One region of the Gordonia sp. Z-3 genome, then DNA from elsewhere that is predicted to be linked to it. Evidence: riboswitches for the same ligand, from Rfam matches in the RefSeq annotation. Region 1 holds a riboswitch; the other holds the start of a gene.
The links. A riboswitch is a leader RNA that binds a small molecule or an ion and turns the genes downstream of it on or off. The one in region 1 is predicted to bind S-adenosylmethionine.

Region 1 (4,975 bases):
TGCCGCACGGTCGCGGATGCGGATGTATCGGGCGAGAGTGTCGAACAGCTCGTCGAGAGCTCCCTGGTCGAGCATCACGCCTCCTCGAGTTCTTTACTTTCCCTTTGCAATTAGTTGCGAACTGCAATTAGTTGCTGGACGCAAGTATGCGCGCGGATTCGTGGGAAGGCAAACCGTTACCTACGATCAGAAAACGTGACTCCTCAGCCGCCTCCCACATCGGGCAACCGTCCGCATTTCACCTCCATGCCCGATCTCGCCCTTCGCGATCTCGGGGGCGCGGTGGTCTGGACCAACGACGACCTATTCGCCGAGGCGCAGAACCTCATCAAGACGCCGGCGGCGCAGTACCAGCCGGCCACGTTCGGTCACAAAGGCCAGGTCTACGACGGCTGGGAGACCCGGCGACGGCGGCAGAGCGGGGTCGACCAGGCGATCGTCCGACTCGGCGCGCCCGGCGTCATCTACGGCGTGGTGGTCGACACGTCGTGGTTCAAGGGCAACTATCCACCGCACATCTCGGTGGAGGCCGCCGCAGTGGAAGGCGTCGTCTCGGTCGATCAACTACTCAACGACGTCGAGTGGGTCACGATCGTCGACAAGTCCCCCGCCGAGGGTGACACCCGCAACCCGTTCAAGGTCGATGCGAAGAACCGGTTCACGCACGTGCGACTGACGATGCATCCCGACGGCGGCGTGGCCCGCTTCCGCGTGCACGGTCGCGGAGTGCCCAACCCGCACTTCTTCCGCTACGGCCACTTCGATCTCGCCGCACTGGAGAACGGTGGCCTGATCACGGCCTGCTCCAACATGTTCTACAGCTCCCCCAACAATCTGCTGATGCCCGGACGCGCCCGCAACATGGGCGAGGGCTGGGAGACCTCGCGGCGCCGCGACGACGGCAACGACTGGGTCCAGGTCCGGCTGGCCGGGCGCGGCCAGGTCAGCCTCGTCGAACTCGACACCAGCTACTTCCTCGGCAACGCTCCCGGCGCGGCGACGGTCCGGGGTCGCGACGGCGAGAACGGCGAGTGGTTCGAGGTCCTGCCCCGCACCGAGCTGCAGCCCGACACCCGCCATCGCTTCGTCATCGACCTCGATCGTCCGATGACCGAGGCGCGCATGGACATCTACCCCGACGGTGGGATGGCGCGGTTCAAGCTGTACGGCACATTGACCGACGATGCGGAGGCCGAGCTCGTCGAGCAGTGGGAGCGTGGCGAGGCCTGAGCTTCGCGCGCATCTATCGCGCATCCGCGCATGTCGAGACGTGCGCGGATGCGCGCTCGGTGCGCGGATGTGTCAGGCCTGCAATCGGTGCAGCGCCTCCACCAAACGGTTGATGTCGTCTGCGCCGGTCCCCAGGCCGAAGCTCGCGCGCACCGCACCATCGGGAAAGCCGAGCCGTTGCAGCAGCGGATGTGCGCAGAACTTTCCGTCGCGCACGCCGATTCCCGCTGTGTCACTGAGATGTTCGGCGACTTCACGGGGCGCGTGACCGTCCACGACGAACCCGGCTATACCGACCCGGTCGGTCGAGTCGTCGAAGATCCGCAGCAGCTCGACGCCGGCGATCCCGGCCAGTCCGGCGTCGAGGCGACCCAACAGCTCCGCCTCATGCGTACCAATGGTCTCGAAGCCGATGCCGGCCAACGCCTCGCAGGCCGCCGCGATCGCGATGGCGCCCAGCACGTTCGGTGATCCCGCTTCGTGTCGAGCTGCGCCGCTGCGCCATTCGACACTCGCCGACGCTGCGTCGTCGAGGGTGACTGCCGCCGACGCACCGCCGCCGGCGAGGTACGGGTCGGCCGCGTCGAGCCAGTCCGCCCGGCCGATCAGCACCCCGGCGCCGAACGGCGCGTAAAGCTTGTGTCCGGAGAACACGAGGTAGTCGATACCGTGGCTGACCATCGACACCGGCCGGTGCGCGACGAGCTGGGCTGCATCGACCAGGATGCGGGCGCCGTGTCGGTGGGCCAGCGCGGCGAGCCGGCCGATCGGCAGCACTTCACCGGTCACATTGGACGCCGCGGTCACCGCCAGCAACGCAGCCGGCGCCGCCGCCAACTCCGCCTCCAGTGCAGCCAGGGTGCCCTCGATAGTCGACCGCGCCCGCACCACCCGCGAGCCCCCGGTGCGCTCGCGGGCCGTCCACGGCAACAGATTCGCGTGGTGCTCGATATCCAGGACGACGACATCGCCGCGGGTGGCCCGGGCGGCCAGATTGATCGCGTCGGTGGTGCCGCGAGTGAACACCACGGCGTCGTCGATCCGTCCGCGCACGAAGGCTCGTACCGACTCGCGGGCCGACTCGTACCTGACGGTGGTGACCTGCGAATGATGTCCGGCACCCCGATGGACGCTCGCGTACTGGCCGAGCGCGGCCTGCACGGCGCCGGCCACCGCGGCCAGCGCCGGCGCACTGGCCGCGTAGTCGAGGTTCACATAGCGCACCGACCCGCCTGAGCACAGAGGAACGTGCGCGGTGGCGCCGACGACCTCGGCCAGCGGCGGGATCGGGGTCGGCTGCGGGCACGCGGGCAGCGGCGCAGCCGCGAGTGACGTGATGAATGGGTCTGACAGCACAGTGGACATGAACGCTCCTAGGGAATCCGCACTTGCCGTGGCCACCTCGACCACAGCCGGGTCGTCACCCGGAGCACCCCACCGCGGAGGAGGGTTGCCGGCCAGCGAGCCGGGGCTTGTCACTGGCACTCATGACCCGCATCAACAGTCGCCCATCGGCCCCGGACGAGTCAATTTCCGATCAGCGTGCGCGAAACCCGGCGAGCCGCGCCGGTACCGTGAGGTCATGTCCACTTCCGACGGCGACGACCGCGAGGTGTTCGTGCTGTCCCGACCCCACGGCACCGTCCGCGCCCGTGGTCGTCGGCGTGCGTTCACCGACACCGCCGCCGCCCGCGCAGCCCTCTCCACGGGTGACGTTCGGGCCATCACCGGGGCAATCCCTTTCGACCCAGCCGACAATGCGACGCTCGTCGAACCAAAAGTCCTCGATGTGGACGCCGCACCGCTGACGCCGGTGCCGCCGACACCGCGCGAGGTTGTGTCCATGACGGCCCACCCCGATCCACGAACCCACCGCGACCGGGTGGTCGCAGCCATCAAACAGATCGCCGACGGCGTGGTCGACAAGGTGGTCCTCGCCCGCGCCGTCGACATCGTGATCGGGCAGCCGGTTGAGGTCACCGATCTGCTTGCCGCACTCGCGGGCGGCAATGTCGACCACAACGCCTTCGCCGTGGACGTAGGGGCCGTCATCGGCGACGATTCGTGGCTACTCGGCTCGAGCCCGGAAGTGTTGTTGCGCAAGACGGGTCAGGTCGTCACCTGCCGACCGTACGCAGGCTCGGCACGCCGATCCGCCGACCCTACCACGGACCGTGCGGCCGCCAAGGCACTCGCGTCGTCGTCGAAAGACCTCGCCGAGCACCGCTTCGTCGTCGATTACCTCCGCGACCGGCTCGCCCCGTTGAGTTCGGATCTGGATGCACCGTCGACCCCCGAGGTCCGCTCCACGGGCGAGATCTGGCACCTGGCGACACCCATCCGCGCGACGCTGCGTGATCCGTCGGTCACCGCGCTGGATCTCGCGGCGCTGCTCAGTCCCACCCCCGCGGTCTGTGGCACACCGAGTGATGTTGCCGCCCAGTTGATCCGCGATGTCGAAGACCCACGCGGGTTATACGGGGGCGCGGTCGGCTGGTGCGACGACGCCGGCGACGGCGAGTGGATGGTCACCATCCGATGCCTGCAGCTTGCCGCAGATCGCCACAGTCTGCGCACCTGGGCCGGCGGCGGGATCGTGGCCCAGTCCGACCCACAGGACGAACTCGACGAGACCACCGCCAAACTCGCGACCGTCCTCAACGCATTGGGTATAGCGCATGCCTGACGACTTCCTGATCGCCCACAACCCGGAGGAGGGTTCGTCGCTCCTCGATACGTCGCCCAGCGGTTGGGCTGACTCTCCGGTGATCGAGTAGGTCCGAGGCGCTAGCCGAGGGCCGTATCGAGATCAGGCCGCCGACTTCCTTACCCCAGCGCCCGATCGAGATCCGCGATCAGGTCGTCGACGCCCTCGAGCCCTACCGAAAGCCGCACCACCGAGTCGGTGACGCCGATGGCGGCTCGACCTTCCGGACCCATCGCACGATGGGTAGTGGTGGCCGGGTGGGTGATCAGCGACTTCGAGTCGCCGAGATTATTCGAGATGTCGATGACCCGTAGGCCGTTGAGCACCTCGAAGGCCCGCTTCTTGCCACCGACGCCGTCGCGGTCGGCGATCTCGAAGGTCACCACGGTGCCGCCGCCCGACATCTGCGCCTTGGCGAGTTCGTACTGCGGATGAGACTGCAGGAAGGGATATTTGACCCACGCCACCCGTGGATCGGCCTCCAGGAACTCGGCGATCCGCAACGCCGAGGCGACCGAGGCGTCCAACCGCAACCGCATCGTCTCGAGGCCCTTGAGCATCGTCCAGGCGTTGAACGGACTCAATGCCGGCCCGGTGTGGCGCATCAGGGTCTGCACCGGGCCGTCGATGTACTCCTGCTCGCCGAGTACCGCACCGCCCATCACGCGTCCCTGGCCGTCGATGTGTTTGGTCCCGGAGTAGACGATGACGTCGGCACCCATGTCGAGTCCGCGCTGCAGCAGCGGGGTGGCGAACACGTTGTCCAGCACCACCTTCGCGCCGGCGGCATGGGCCAGCTCGGTCACTGCCGCGACGTCGACGAGGGTCTGCATGGGGTTGGACGGGGTCTCGAAGAACACCGCCGTGGTGGGCGTCGACAGCGCATCGCGCCACTGGTCGAGGTCCTCGCCGTCGACGAACACCGTCTCCACACCCCAACGGGGCAGGATCTCGTTGCACACCACGAAGCACGAGCCGAACAGGCTGCGTGCGGCCACCAGGCGGTCACCGGCCTTCAGCAGCGCACCGAGCGCGACG
Region 2 (4,975 bases), on a different contig from region 1:
CTGATCGCGTCGAATTCGGTCAGGAAACCGTCGTGACCGTTGTCGGAGTGCAGCACCTGCAGACCCCCGACGCAGTTGCCGAGTTGCTCGGCGAGTTCTTCCTGCAGCCGTATCGGATACAGGCGGTCCGACGCGATCCCACCGACGATCACCGGAACCTGGCAGGCACCCAGGACGTCCTCGACGCGGCCCCGGTTGCGGCCGACGTCGTGATGGTTGAGCACCTCGCTGAGTACGACGTAGCTGCCGGCGTCGAAGCGTTGGGTCAGCTTGTCCGCCTGATGCTGCAGGTAACTGTCGGCGGAGTAGCGACCACCGTGCAGGGGTTGTTCGTCGGCCTGGGGATGGTTGGCGAAGCGACGATCGAGTTCCACCTCACCCCGATAGGTGAGATGGGCGATCCGCCGGGCCACACCCAGTCCGGCGGTGGGAGCACGGCCCGTGCGGTGATAATCGCCGTTCTGCCATGCGGGATCAGCCTGGATCGCGGCGATCTGAGTGGTCTGGGTGCCGATCTGATCGGCAGTCGCCCGGGCCCCGACCGCGAGCACCAGTGCGCTGCGCACCATCTCCGGATATTCGATGGCCCACTCGAGCGCCCGCGCGCCGCCCATCGACCCGCCGACCACCGAGCCGATTCCGGTGATCCCCAGGTGATCCATCAGGATTCGTTCGGCGCGAACCTGATCGAGCACCGTGATCTGCGGAAAGCGAGAGCCCCACGGCCGCCCGTCCGGGGCCGGCGATGCAGGTCCGGTGGAGCCGCGACATCCGCCGAGCACGTTGGCCGAGATGACACACCATTCGTCGGTGTCGATGGCGAGTCCGGGGCCGATCAGCCCGTCCCACCATCCAGCGGTCGGGTGCTCGTCGTCGGCGGGGCCGGTGACGTGTGAGTCACCGGTCAGCGCGTGCAGGGTGAGGATGACGTTGTCGCGGGTGGGCGACAATGTCCCCCAGCGCTGGAAGGCCAGGGTGACATCGTCGAGCCGTTGGCCGTTGTCGAGAGATACCGCACCGATGCGGACACTGGACATCGCCCCGTCCGGCATCTGCTCCCAGTCGGGGCGATCAGCGGGCTGGGTTTGCGGTTCGATACTCACCGACACAATTCACTCACTCTTCGTCACACTCGATAGTCGACGCATTGGCCTGTTGTCACATGAATGCTGTTGTCCCACACATCACTTGGCAGCAGCAAACCCCAGTTCCAGGTCGGTGATGATGTCGTCGATGCCCTCGATACCCACTGCCAGCCGCACCAGACCAGGGGTGACGCCGGCGTCGATCTGCTCCTGCGGGGCCAGTTGGCTGTGGGTGGTGGAGGCGGGGTGGATCACCAGTGATCGCACATCACCGATATTGGCCACGTGACTGTGCAACGTCAGTGCGTCCACGAACTTCTTACCCGCATCCACGCCGCCGGTGATCTCGAAACTGACGATGGCGCCCTGCCCCTTCGGCAGTAGCTTCTGGGCGCGGTCGTACCAGGGCGACGACGACAGACCCGCGTAGGCGACCGACTCCACCTGCGCGTGCCCCTCCAGGAAATCGGCCACGCGACGTGCGTTGCTCACGTGGCGTTCGATGCGCAGACTCAGCGTCTCCAGTCCCTGCGCCAACAGGAAAGCGTTGAACGGAGAGATCGCCGCGCCGGTGTCGCGTAGCCACTGGACCCTGGCCTTCAGGGCGAACGCCGGGGCGCCGAGGTCGGCGAACACGGCGCCGTGATAGCTGGGGTCCGGTGTAGTGAAGCCCGGGAAGAGATCGACGCCGTCGCGCTGTACCCGCCAGTCGAAGGTACCGCCGTCCACGATGACACCGCCGATCGCGGTGCCGTGGCCGCCGATGTACTTGGTGGCCGAATGCACCACGATGTCCGCGCCGTGGGCGAGTGGGTTCAGCAGGTAGGGCGTCGCGACCGTGTTGTCGACGATCAGCGGGAGGCTGTTCCGGTGTGCGACCTCGGCGATGCCTTCGATGTCGAGGATCTCGTTGTTCGGATTGGAGATGGTCTCACCGAACACTGCCCGGGTGTTGTCCTTGATGGCCGCCTGCCAGGAGTCCAGATCCTCGGAATCATCGACGAAGGACACCTCGATGCCGAGCTTGGGCAACGTGTAGTGGAACAGGTTGAATGTGCCGCCGTAGAGCCGTGGGCTGGAGACCACGTGGCCACCGGTCTCGACGATGTTCAAGATGGAATACGTCTCGGCGGCCTGACCCGACGCGAGCAGGAGAGCGGCGACGCCACCTTCGAGTGCAGCGATTCGCTGTTCCACCGCATCCTGGGTCGGGTTCATCATCCGGGTGTAGATGTTGCCCGGTTCGGCGAGCCCGAAGAGGTTCGCGGCGTGTTGGGTGTCGTTGAAGACGTACGACGTCGTCTGGTACACGGGCAATGCCCGTGCGTTGGTGGTGGGATCCGCCGTCTGCCCGGCGTGGATCTGTTTGGTCTCGAAGCTCCAGTTCGCCGTGGGGTCGACGGCGTCGGAGCCAGTGGCGTCAGACATGACCATGTCCTACTTTCTGCGGTCGGCAGGGTGCGACGACCCTGGTGGGGTCCGACCTTCGGACCCGCGCTTGCCTCGGAACGCATCCGCATTCCTCAACCCGGTCATCACCCGGAGCACCCCACCGCGGTTGGAGGGTTGCCGATCAGCGAGCCGGGGCTTGACGCTGATGCTCATGACCTGGCGTCAAGGATATAGCACGCCCCTGCGCGACTGAGAACCGTGTTGTTCGCGGTGATCGGAACACGCCTGGATCGGCAGGTCACAAAATGAGAACAACTGTCGTCCGAAAGGATGAACTTCGGCCGCAGTGCGACTGAAACCCCAGGTGAGAGTCGTTAGTCTAACGAACGATGATGCGGTCTTTGAGATCGCGGATCTAGGCTGTCGCCAGCCCAGGCCCTGCGACGAGAAGAGATCTGATGCCTGCTCGGTGCCGTTCGGCACACCGGATGACGGTCGTGCTCGTTGCCATGGCGGGTGCTCTCGCGGTGGCTGCCGCGTACTGCCTTCCGGCTGGCGTGGCCCGGGCGGATTCGGACGACGACTACGACTGTGGTGCGGGCGCCGTGATCATCGTCGGCGGGACGAATGACCCGGACGCGGCGAACATGATCGGCGTCAAGCAACGGTTCAGCGGCACCGGAATCGATGACACGCCCGGGACCGCCGACGACTCGCGCTACGCGGACGCTCCCTACAAAGTGATCAACGCCGACTATCCGACGACGCTGTGGCCGCTCGGCGCCGCGGGCTATGACGACAGCGTGACGCAGGGCAACGCTGCGACGAAGCAGGCGATCGCGCGCTACCAGTATCACTGTGACACGCCGGTGGTGGTCGCCGGCTACTCGCAGGGTGCGCGGGTGGCCGGCGACGTCCTCTCCGACATCGGCAACGACCGCGACGACAAGGTCGTGCTGCTCGACGAGCACGGGAACCCGGAGCTCGACGACGAGGGCGAACCGATCGTCGTCGACATCAGTACCGACGGCCTGTCCGGCGAGCTCTACGCCGATCCCCGGCGGGTGGGGGACAAGACCGGCCGTGGCATCGAACTCTCACTGATCGGCGTGATCCCCGGACTCACCATGAGCGGCGCCCGAGAGGGCCATGGCAACCGGGGTTTCGGGGAGCTCGAGGACGCGGTGGTCTCGGTTTGCGTCGAGGGCGACCCCATCTGCGACCTGCCCGACCCGCTATACGACCCCATCGGGACCGTCGACGGCCTGGTCGGCTATTTCACCAAGCACGGTCTGTACAACTGGCAGATGTATCGCGATCCCACCGAACCGGTATGGAACACGGGACGCGCGGTCGATTGCGGAGCCGACCAAACCGACTGCATCGCCGAGGCGGACTCGGCCATCATCGGCGTCATCCGCGATGGTGCCGAGACGATCGGGCTCGACGGTACGAGGATCCGCGATGTCCTCGCCGATCGGTGGACCGTCGATCTGCCCTATGGGATCGAGCTGTCCAACCTGCAACCGGTGGTCCGCGTCGTCCAGGACGTCCTGCCGCCGCTGCCGAACGTCGGCTACGGCGGCTATCTTCCCGATCTGTTGGTGTTCGAGAAGATCCTCAATGGAGTGGTCGAACGGGCACCCGACGATGTCAAGGAGGGCGTCGCCGCCCTGGCCGCCAGCGCCAAGAGCATCGTGCTGATCCCCGCCAACTTCGTGAAGTACTGGGCCGGCGAGATCATCGGACCGCTGCCGACCCGCAGCACGGTCGTGGGTCCGCACGTCACGGAAGAGAGCGCCGACGATGCGCCCCGACAGGTCACCTTCTTGCGTGCGATGTCGCAGGTGACGGACATCGAGTCCGAGGCGGTGGGCCCCGAACGCCCGACGCCCTCGGAGTCCGGGGCCGTTACGTCGGCAGTGGCACCTGACTCGGGGCCTGAATCGTCACCGAGCGCTACGCCACCGAACGCTACGCCACCGAGCTGGCCGACGACGGCCGGCAGCTCGACGGCCACCTCGGTCCGCCGCACGCCGACGAGTCCGTCCACGACGGCCGACACTTCGCCCCCGTCGTCTCCGACGACACCGCCCGCCTCCTCGTCGGGCACGGCTTCCTCGACGGCCGAGGTGCCGGCACCGATCGAGACGGACACGTCCGACCCGGACACCCCGACCGCGGAGAACACCGATCAAGACGACGGCGAGGGCGACAGCAGAACCGAGCCCGGCCCCGCGACGGGCGTGACCGGCACCGGATCGGGCTCCGGCTCGTCCAAGGTCGATACGTCGGACGGCGACAGTCCGGAGGACGACGAGTAGCCGCGCACCCGTGTGAACGAACTCACGCCCGGCTCGGGGAATCACGTCCGGGGAGGCCGTGGTTGGTGACGGAGTGTCTTCAGCCCCTGCCGATTCCGCAGCCCTGACCGTCGCCGACCGCGCGCCGGTTCCCCCGTCGGTGCGGCGGTGGGCCATCATCGCGCTGGCACTGGG

Region 2: it holds a riboswitch for S-adenosylmethionine, as region 1 does, so the genes downstream of both, VX037_RS10220 (bifunctional o-acetylhomoserine/o-acetylserine sulfhydrylase) here and VX037_RS16540 (aminotransferase class V-fold PLP-dependent enzyme) in region 1, are expected to answer to the same signal.

What each region holds. Positions count from the first base shown of each region.
Region 1 covers NZ_JAZARS010000014.1:36,373-41,347, forward strand. Annotated here, with positions in the region: gene VX037_RS16530 (MarR family winged helix-turn-helix transcriptional regulator) at 1-75, opposite strand, end outside; gene alc (allantoicase) at 247-1,230, shown strand; gene VX037_RS16540 (aminotransferase class V-fold PLP-dependent enzyme) at 1,303-2,595, opposite strand; SAM riboswitch class IV at 2,610-2,723, opposite strand; gene VX037_RS16545 (isochorismate synthase) at 2,813-3,916, shown strand; gene VX037_RS16550 (O-succinylhomoserine sulfhydrylase) at 4,057-4,975, opposite strand, start outside.
Region 2 covers NZ_JAZARS010000007.1:163,779-168,753, reverse strand. Annotated here, with positions in the region: gene metX (homoserine O-acetyltransferase MetX) at 1-1,109, opposite strand, end outside; gene VX037_RS10220 (bifunctional o-acetylhomoserine/o-acetylserine sulfhydrylase) at 1,185-2,513, opposite strand; SAM riboswitch class IV at 2,575-2,694, opposite strand; gene VX037_RS10215 (cutinase family protein) at 2,936-4,801, shown strand; gene VX037_RS10210 (MFS transporter) at 4,905-4,975, shown strand, end outside.